Regions from separate parts of the Streptomyces sp. NPDC048600 genome, predicted to be linked through region 2. Evidence: riboswitches for the same ligand, from Rfam matches in the RefSeq annotation. Region 2 holds a riboswitch; the other holds the start of a gene.

Region 1 (4,438 bases), on a different contig from region 2:
GCGGAGTCGGTGAGCGTCCGGCCCGCCACCCGCGCACTCACCTCCAGGGTCACCGAGCGATTCTCGGACCGGTCCGGGTCGATGGACCAGTCGCCGGAGTAGAAGCCGTCGGCGTCCAGGCGCAGTGGCCGGGCGGCCCCGTCGTTCAGGGAGTACGTGACATGGCCGGCCTTCGCGTGGGTGACGCGCACCCGGACGGTGGTACTGGACGCCGTGGCCCCGGGTGAGCCCCTCGCTGCCGAAGGCCCGCCCGCCGGGCGACGCCTGCCTCCAGGACCGTGCGGGGCCGGGTCGTCGGTGGTGCGTCCGGCCCCGCACGGTCGCTTCGGTCAGGAGGCGGGCAGCTCACCTCGGACCGTGCGGGCCGCGGCGACCAGGCTCTCCAGGGAGGCCCGGGTTTCGGGCCAGCCCCGCGTCTTCAGTCCGCAGTCGGGGTTGACCCACAGCCGCTCGGCCGGGATCGCTTCGAGTGCGGTGCGCAGCAGGTCGGCGGCCTCCTGTGTGCCGGGTACGCGGGGGGAGTGGATGTCGTAGACACCCGGCCCCGCTTCCCGCGGGTATCCGTGGGCGGCGAGTTCGCGGGCGATCTGCATGTGGGAGCGGGCGGCTTCCAGACTGATGACGTCGGCGTCGAGGTCGTCGATCGCCTGGACGATGTCGCCGAACTCGGCGTAGCACATGTGCGTGTGGATCTGGGTGTCCGGGCGGACACCGGATGTGGTGATCCGGAACGCCTCGGTCGCCCAGGCCAGGTAGGCGGCGTGGTCGGCTGCGCGCGGCGGCAGGGTCTCCCGGAGTGCGGGTTCGTCGACCTGGATGACCGAGGTCCCGGCCGCCTGAAGGTCGTCGACCTCGTCGCGCAGGGCGAGGGCGACCTGGCGGGCGGTGTCGGCGAGGGGCTGGTCGTCGCGGACGAACGACCACGCGAGCATGGTGACCGGTCCGGTGAGCATGCCCTTGACGGGGCGAGGAGTGAGGGACTGGGCATAGGCCGTCCAGCGGACGGTCATGGCCCGGGGGCGCGAGACGTCGCCGGCCAGGATCGGCGGACGGACGTAGCGGGTGCCGTAGGACTGGACCCAGCCGTGCCGCGTGGCCAGGTACCCCGTCAGCTGCTCGGCGAAGTACTGGACCATGTCGTTGCGTTCGGGCTCGCCGTGGACCAGGACGTCCAGGCCCGCCTTCTCCTGGAAGGCGATGACGTCCCGGATCTCGGCCTCGATGCGTTCCTCGTAGCCGACGGTGTCGATGCGCCCGGCGCGCAGGTCGGCGCGGGCGGTGCGCAGTTCGCCGGTCTGCGGGAACGATCCGATGGTCGTGGTGGGCAGCAGCGGCAGCGCGAGACGGGCGCGCTGCGCCGCGGCGCGTTCGGTGTACGGCTGGGAGCGGCGGGAATCGGCGTCCGTCACGGCTTCGGCGCGGGCCCGTACGTCCGGAGTGCGGGTGATGGGCGAGCCGGTTCGGGAGGCCAGGTCGGCACGGTTCGCCGCGAGTTCACCGGCGATGGCGTCGGTGCCGTGGGCGAGGGCCCTGGCGAGGGTGACGGTCTCGGCGGTCTTCTGCCGTGCGAAGGCGAGCCAGCGCAGGATCTGCGGGTCGATGTCGCGCTCCGCCGAGGCGTCGAGCGGGACATGCAGGAGGGAGCAGGAGGTGGCGACGTCGACCTGGTCGGCGAGGCCCAGGAGCGTGCCGAGAGTGGACAGCGACTTCGACAGGTCGTTGATCCAGATGTTGCGGCCGTCGACGACGCCGGCCAGCAGACGCCTGCCGGGCAGCCCGCCGACGGCGGCCAGCGCGTCGAGGTTGGCCGCGGCCGCGCCGGTGAAGTCCAGGGCGAGACCCTCGATGGGGGCCTTCGCCAGGACGGGGAGCGCGTCGCCGAGGCGGCCGAAGTAGGAGCCGACCAGCAGTTTCGGCCGCCGGATGAGGGCGCCGAGGTCGCGGTAGGCGCGGGCAGCGGAGTTGAGTTCGGCCGGGGTGCGGTCCTGGACCAGGGCAGGCTCGTCCAGCTGCACCCACTCGGCACCCGCCGCGCGCAGGTCGGCGAGGACGTCGGCGTAGACGGGCAGCAGGCGGTCGAGGAGGGTGAGCGGTGCGAAGTCCGCGGGCGCGCCGGGTGCGGGCTTGGCCAGCAGCAGGTAGGTGAGGGGGCCGACGAGGACCGGCCGTGCGGTCAGACCGAGGGCCTGGGCTTCCTCGAGCTCGGTGACCTGCTTGACGGAGTCGGCGGTGAACGAGGTGTCCGGTCCCAACTCGGGCACCAGATAGTGGTAGTTGGTGTCGAACCACTTGGTCATCTCCAGTGGCGCGACATCCTGGGTACCGCGCGCCATGGCGAAGTAGCCGTCGAGCGCGTCGGCCTCGACGGCCGTGCGGTGGCGCTCGGGGATCGCGCCGACCATGACGGTGGTGTCCAGGACGTGGTCGTACAGCGAGAAGTCGCCGGTCGGCACCTCGTGGATGCCGGTGCCGGCGAGCTGCTGCCAGTTGCTCCGGCGGAGCCCGGCGGCGGTATCCCGGAGGTCGTCGGCGGTGACACGCCCCCTCCAGTAGCCCTCGATCGCCTTCTTGAGCTCCCGGTCGGAGCCCTGGCGGGGGTAGCCGTACACGGTCGCCCGTGGTGCCGCAGAAGCGGACTTGCTGGTCACGGAGATCTCCTTCGCGAGACGATTCCCTGAGGTCCCGGAGACGGGACGAGAACGCGAAGGGATGACGAACCGGACGGACCGAGGTGCGCGTCGAGCGCGGTGGTCCGCCTGGTATGTACGCCGACCCGCCCTCGAGGTCACCGGGATCTCCGCGCGCGGAGTGGTCCGCGCACGGGCAGTCGGCAGGTCTTCGGACTCGCGGGCACATCCTCCTCGACGGAGGACACCTACTGGCCGTCGCTTCCCGGGTCCGGTACGTCGGACCCAGTGCGTATGACGGCGGTCGTTCCCGCTCACCGCTGCGGGGCAGTCCCGGATTCCCACCGGGTTCCCTCTTGCGACACCCCGCCTGGCGGACGGGGCGAACCAGCTGCACCGACCACCTTATGGGAAGGCGGCGAGTCCGGTGGGTTACGTCCGTCACTCGGAACGTGAGCCGGCACACGCGGGTGACGGTCTCAACGCCGGGCGATCCAGCCGGTCTTGGTGGCCTGGACGATGGCGTCGGGGACGGTGGTGCCGCACGACCAGTGCGTTGCGGCGCGGCGCGACGATCACCGGGGACCGGCGCTCGATCCCGGCCACCACGGTGTCGACGACTTCCTGAAGGGGGATCAATTTCCGCAACCCGGCCCGGTTTGCCGCCCCACAGCGTGGTGTCGGCGGGGTCGCCGTGGACGTCGTTCATCATCGGCGTCCTGAAGAACGTCGGACCCCGGCCCCGGCCGGCCGCCGTCCCTGGGTTCCCTCCCACGCCTGCGCTCCGACTGCTGGTCCACTGTCGGTCATGGACCAGGACCCAGATCGCTCCAGCTCAGCTCAGCTGCTCGGCCAGTCCGACGATGATGCCCTCCGGGCCGCGGACGTAGCAGAGCAGATAGCTGTCCTCGAAACGGGCGATCTCGCCGAGGAGTTCGGCGCCGTGGGGGCGCAGGCGGGCAACGGTGTCCTCGATGTCGTCGACGGCGAACATGACGCGGTGTGTACCCAGAATGTTGTGCGGCCGGTCGCGCGGCCCGTCGCTGATCGCCGCGGGGCTGAGGTACTTCGCCAGCTCGAGCCGGCTGTGACCGCCCAGGGTCCGGACCATCGCGATGTCACAGCGGACGCCGTCGAGTCCGGTGCACTGGTCGGCGAACAGGCCCTCGACCCGCGTCCTGCCCTCCAGCTCCATACCCAGTTCCACGAAGAACGCGACGGCGGCATCCAAGTCCTCGACGACGATGCCGACGTTGTCCATCCGCTGAATCGCCATGATCTTCTCTCCTTCTTCCTCGTGTGGCCCTCGACCGTGCGGGTCGCAGTGTCCGTTCAGGAATTGTGGCTGATTCGAGAGAACTGATCCACATGGGGAAAGTTCTTGAATGCAATGGGTAGCCAGGGGTGCGCATGCCTACCGGTGAGTAGTCGTTTGCCTACTCAATCGTGATGCTCAAGTTCAGCTCAGATGTAATGACGCTGGTCGTCCCGGATCTTTACTGTCCTGCGCAGCCGAGGAGGACGGAGCCGTGCGGCGATGACCGGAGCGCCGGTGCGCAAACAGACAGGGAATGCCACGCGAGACGTGGCCGGAAACGGTGAATTGACCGTGCCGTACTTGGCCCTTCCCTGAGGCGCGCTCAGCTCGGGCTTCGCCCCGTCCGCGTCGAAATCGAATGGCTCTCGTCGAGGACGGACGCTTCTCCGATCTGGCCGCGCGCAATCAGTTCCTGGCGCGCCGCGCGCCGATCGAACCGGGGCCCATGTCGGCAATCCGGCACCCCCGGACCTCGTCGTGCCCGTGAAGTCGT
Region 2 (4,438 bases):
CGAGATGCATCGGCAGCTCGCTGGTGGGGACCAGGTCCCCCAGCACCTGCCCGCCGTCCAGGTCCACCCCCGTCACGTCGTCCGGGCTGAGCCGGTCGTACGGCACGCCCGACGGTGTGACCAGCACGGTGTCGCCGACGCGGACGGAGACGTTGCCGGAGGTGCCGACGACGAGGCCGTCGGTGACGGTGCGGCGGGCCGTCGTCACCAGGCCGGTCCAGGCCTCGGCCTCCTCGGGGAGCACCGCCCTCCCGCGCGGCCCCGCCCCGGCCGGTTCCGCTCCCCCGGAGCCCTGTGTGTCCCGCTGCTCCCGACGCTGCTCAGCCATGCCGTGATCCTGCCAGGCGGACCCGGCCGGCGGGGTGTCCCGCGGCAGGTGACCAGGATCTCTCCGAGGGGTCCGGGAACCACCTGCGACGGGCCGCGCGGGGTGCCCGAGGGCAGAGTTCCCGGGGGTGCCGCCCGGCACCGCCCGATACAGGAATCCTTGCTCCCATCTGCGGACACCCCGATGCCCTGTCCAGTTCACCTGCCGTTCACCTGGGTTACGTACGTTCGACTGACCAATGACCTTCGAACGATTGCCTGGGTAAATGGAAAACCTCTCACTGATCCTCGCGATTGTGGTGGTAACCGCACTTGCGTTCGATTTCACGAACGGTTTTCATGACACCGCCAACGCGATGGCCACCACCATCTCGACCGGTGCGCTCAAGCCCAAGGTCGCGGTGGCCATGTCCGCCGTCCTCAACCTTGTGGGTGCTTTTCTCTCCGTGGAGGTCGCCAACACGATCTCCAAGGGTCTGGTCGACGAATCAGGCATCCGTCCCGAGGTCATCTTCGCCGCCCTGGTCGGCGCGATCCTCTGGAACCTGCTGACCTGGCTCGTCGGTCTGCCGTCGTCCTCGTCGCACGCCCTGATGGGCGGCCTGATCGGTGCGACCATCGCCTCGGCGGGCGTGGGTGCCGTGCACGGTGACGTGCTGGTCACCAAGGTGCTCATCCCGGCGATCGCGGCCCCGCTGGTCGCGGGCCTGGCGGCGATGTTCGCCACGCGGCTCACCTACGTGATGGGCAAGAAGGCCGACGGCAAGGCCTCGGCGAAGGGCTACCGCGCGGGGCAGATCGCCTCCGCCGGCCTGGTCTCGCTGGCCCACGGCACCAACGACGCCCAGAAGACGATGGGCATCATCACCCTCGCCCTGGTCGCCGGCGGCTCCCTCGCCCCCGACTCCGACCCGCCCATGTGGGTCATCCTCTCGGCGGGCCTGGCCATCGCCCTCGGCACCTACCTCGGCGGCTGGCGCATCATCCGCACCATGGGCAAGGGCCTGACCGACCTCCAGCCGCAGCAGGGCTTCGCCGCCCAGACCAGCGCCGCGACGGTCATCCTGGCCTCCTCCCACCTGGGCTTCTCGCTCTCCACCACGCACTCGGTCTCCGGCTCCGTGATGGGCGCCGGCCTCGGCCGCAAGGGCGGTGTGGTCCGCTGGTCCACCGCGACCCGCATGTTCGTCGCCTGGGGCCTGACCCTGCCGGCCGCCGCCCTGGTCGGCGCGCTCGCCGAGTGGGTCACCGGCTTCGGCCCCTGGGGCACCGCGGTCGTGGCCGTCTTCCTGGTCGGCTCCAGCGCCGCCATCTGGAAGCTGTCGCGCCGCGAGGTCGTCGACCACACCAACGTGAACGACACCGAGGAACCGGCCGGCGTGGTCACCACCGCGATCGCCATGGTCACCCCGCCGCCCGCGGGCACCACCACCGTCGACGCGCCGGTCGTCGCCGCCGCCCCGGCGGGCGCGGCCGAGCCGGCCGCCTCGCAGGCCACGGCCTGAGCCCCGACCACCCCGGTACGAAGGAATCAGCAGCATGAAGATCGACTGGGCGGCCCTCGGCTCCGTGTTCGGCGTCAGCCTCGTGGTCACCGTGGCCCTCGTGGGCCTGTTCACCCTCGGTGTCGTCGGCCTCTCCCGCCAGGAACGGGCGCAGGAGCAGGGCGGCACCGCCGCACTGGCCGTGACCGGTGCCTACGCCTGCTTCGCCGCCTGCGCGGCGGCCGTCGGCTACGGCATCTACCTGATCATGGCCTGACGCCCGGAACCTGACGCCGGGCCTCGTGAGGGGGCTGTCGCGGACGAGAAGTCCGTGACAGCCCCCTCACGCATGCGCCCCCCAAGCCCGCCACCGGCCCGCGATTCACGCCGTACGACCGGCCATCGCGCGACCGCCAGGTCGCCTCCCGGCACACCACGGGCGGTCGTGACGGAGCGTCACAAAGGCCGGTCGCGGAAGGCCGCCCGGACAGCGGGCATTTCCGCGCGAGCCGGTCCCCGGGCGCGCCACGCCACGGCGGCGGTGTGGGCCTCGGCACACTCCAGCCTCGCAGGTCAACGGTGAGTTGACGGGTGTTCGAGGGCCGTGGTGGACTGCCCGAGCCATGTACGGCGGCAGAAGAGGAAGCCGGTGCGAATCCGGCGCGGTCCCGCCACTGTCACCGGGGTAGTCATCCCCGGGAGCCAGGAACTCTCACCGCCGGTCTCGTCGAACCAGGGCGTGGACACCCTGAGTGAGGACATATCGCCATGCGCGGCTGCCGTTCGCGGTCCATCACCCCTGCTCCGCCCGCCCCCGCGGCCGGCTGAGCCCGATGCGTGCCGATCGCGTTTACGCGTACGGCGCCGCCGCCGGCCTCCTCGGTGACCTCCTGCTCGGCGATCCCCGCCGCGGGCACCCGGTCGCCGCGTTCGGCCGTGCCGCCGGTGCCGTGGAACGGCTGCTGTGGCGCGACCACCGCGGCTGGGGCACCCTGCACACCGCCGTGTGCGTCGGCGGCACGGTCGCCCTGGGCGCCGCCGCCACCCGTGCCGCACGCCCCTCCCCCACCGCCTCCTTCGCGCTGACCGCCGCCGCCACCTGGGCCGTCGTCGGCGGCACCTCGCTCGCCCGCGAGGCACGGGCCGTCGGCCGGGCCCTGGAACAGGGCGACCTCGCGGCCGCGCGCGCCCGGCTGCCCCATCTGTGCGGCCGCGACCCGCAGGCACTGGACGCCGACCAGATCGCCCGCGCGGTCGTGGAGTCGGTCGCCGAGAACACCTCCGACGCGGTCGTGGGCGCGCTGGTGTGGGGCGCCCTCGGCGGAGTACCGGGACTCCTCGGCTTCCGCGCGGTCAACACCCTCGACGCGATGGTCGGCCACCGGTCACCGCGCCATCTGCGCTACGGCTGGGCCTCCGCCCGGCTGGACGACCTCGCGGGCTGGCCCGGCGCACGGCTCACCGCCGTGCTCGCCGCCGCCGCGGGACCCGACCCGCGCGGTGCCGTACGCGCCTGGCGGGCCGACGCGGCGAAGCACCCGAGCCCCAACGCCGGCCCCGTGGAGGCGTCCTTCGCGGGCGCCCTCGGCGTACGGCTCGGCGGAACCCTGTCCTACGGCGGCCGGGTCGAGCACCGGCCCGTGCTCAACGGGGCGACGGGACGGGCCGTCGCCGCGACCGACATCGACCGGGCGGTACGGCTCTCCCGCCGGGTCGGCTGGCTCGCGCTCGGCGTGGGAGTCGCCGCGCGCCTGGTTGTGAAGGGGCGGAAGAGATGAGCGGGGGTCTCCTCGTCGCGGGCACCACCTCCGACGCGGGCAAGAGCGTCGTCACCGCCGGTATCTGCCGGTGGCTGGTGCGCCAGGGCGTGAAAGTGGCGCCGTTCAAGGCGCAGAACATGTCCCTCAACTCGTTCGTGACACGGGAGGGCGCCGAGATCGGCCGGGCGCAGGCCATGCAGGCGCAGGCCTGCCGGGTCGAACCGACCGTGCAGATGAACCCGGTGCTGCTCAAGCCCGGCGGCGACCGCAGCAGCCAGGTCGTACTGATGGGCAAGCCGGTCGGCGAACTCAGCGCCCGCGGCTACCACGGCGGCCGCCAGGAGCAGTTGCTCGGCACCGTACTGGACTGTCTGGCCGAGTTGCGGGGCACGTATGACGCGGTGATCTGTGAGGGGGCGGGCAGTCCGGCCGAGATCAACCTGCGCCGGACCGACATCGTGAACATGGGGATCGCACGCAACGCGCGCCTCCCCGTCCTCGTCGTCGGCGACATCGACCGCGGCGGCGTCTTCGCCTCCTTCTTCGGGACGGTGGCGCTGCTCTCGCCCGAGGACCAGGCACTGGTCGCCGGGTTCCTCGTCAACAAGTTCCGCGGGGACGTCTCCCTGCTGGAGCCCGGCCTCGACATGCTGCACGGCCTCACCGGGCGGCGGACGTACGGCGTACTGCCGTTCCGGCACGGGCTCGGCATCGACGAGGAGGACGGCCTGCGGGTCTCCCTGCGCGGTGCCGTCCGGGAGTCGCACGTGGCCGCGCCCGTCGGCGAGGACGTACTGCGGGTCGCCGTGTGCGCGATCCCGCTGATGTCCAACTTCACGGACGTGGACGCGCTCGCCGCCGAACCCG

What was found. Region 2 has a riboswitch for cobalamin ahead of ACZ6SQ_RS26945 (cobalamin biosynthesis protein). Riboswitches for the same ligand answer to the same signal wherever they lie in the genome.
Region 1: another riboswitch for cobalamin. It lies ahead of metE (5-methyltetrahydropteroyltriglutamate--homocysteine S-methyltransferase); the one in region 2 lies ahead of ACZ6SQ_RS26945 (cobalamin biosynthesis protein).

Annotation. Positions count from the first base shown of each region.
Region 1 covers NZ_JBVJGZ010000001.1:363,696-368,133, reverse strand. Annotated here, with positions in the region: gene ACZ6SQ_RS01525 (carbohydrate binding domain-containing protein) at 1-191, opposite strand, end outside; gene metE (5-methyltetrahydropteroyltriglutamate--homocysteine S-methyltransferase) at 330-2,648, opposite strand; cobalamin riboswitch at 2,813-3,034, opposite strand; gene ACZ6SQ_RS01515 (VOC family protein) at 3,463-3,903, opposite strand.
Region 2 covers NZ_JBVJGZ010000022.1:96,763-101,200, reverse strand. Annotated here, with positions in the region: gene ACZ6SQ_RS26960 (class II aldolase/adducin family protein) at 1-328, opposite strand, end outside; gene ACZ6SQ_RS26955 (inorganic phosphate transporter) at 594-1,832, shown strand; gene ACZ6SQ_RS26950 (hypothetical protein) at 1,867-2,088, shown strand; cobalamin riboswitch at 2,403-2,542, shown strand; gene ACZ6SQ_RS26945 (cobalamin biosynthesis protein) at 2,645-3,589, shown strand; gene ACZ6SQ_RS26940 (cobyric acid synthase) at 3,586-4,438, shown strand, end outside.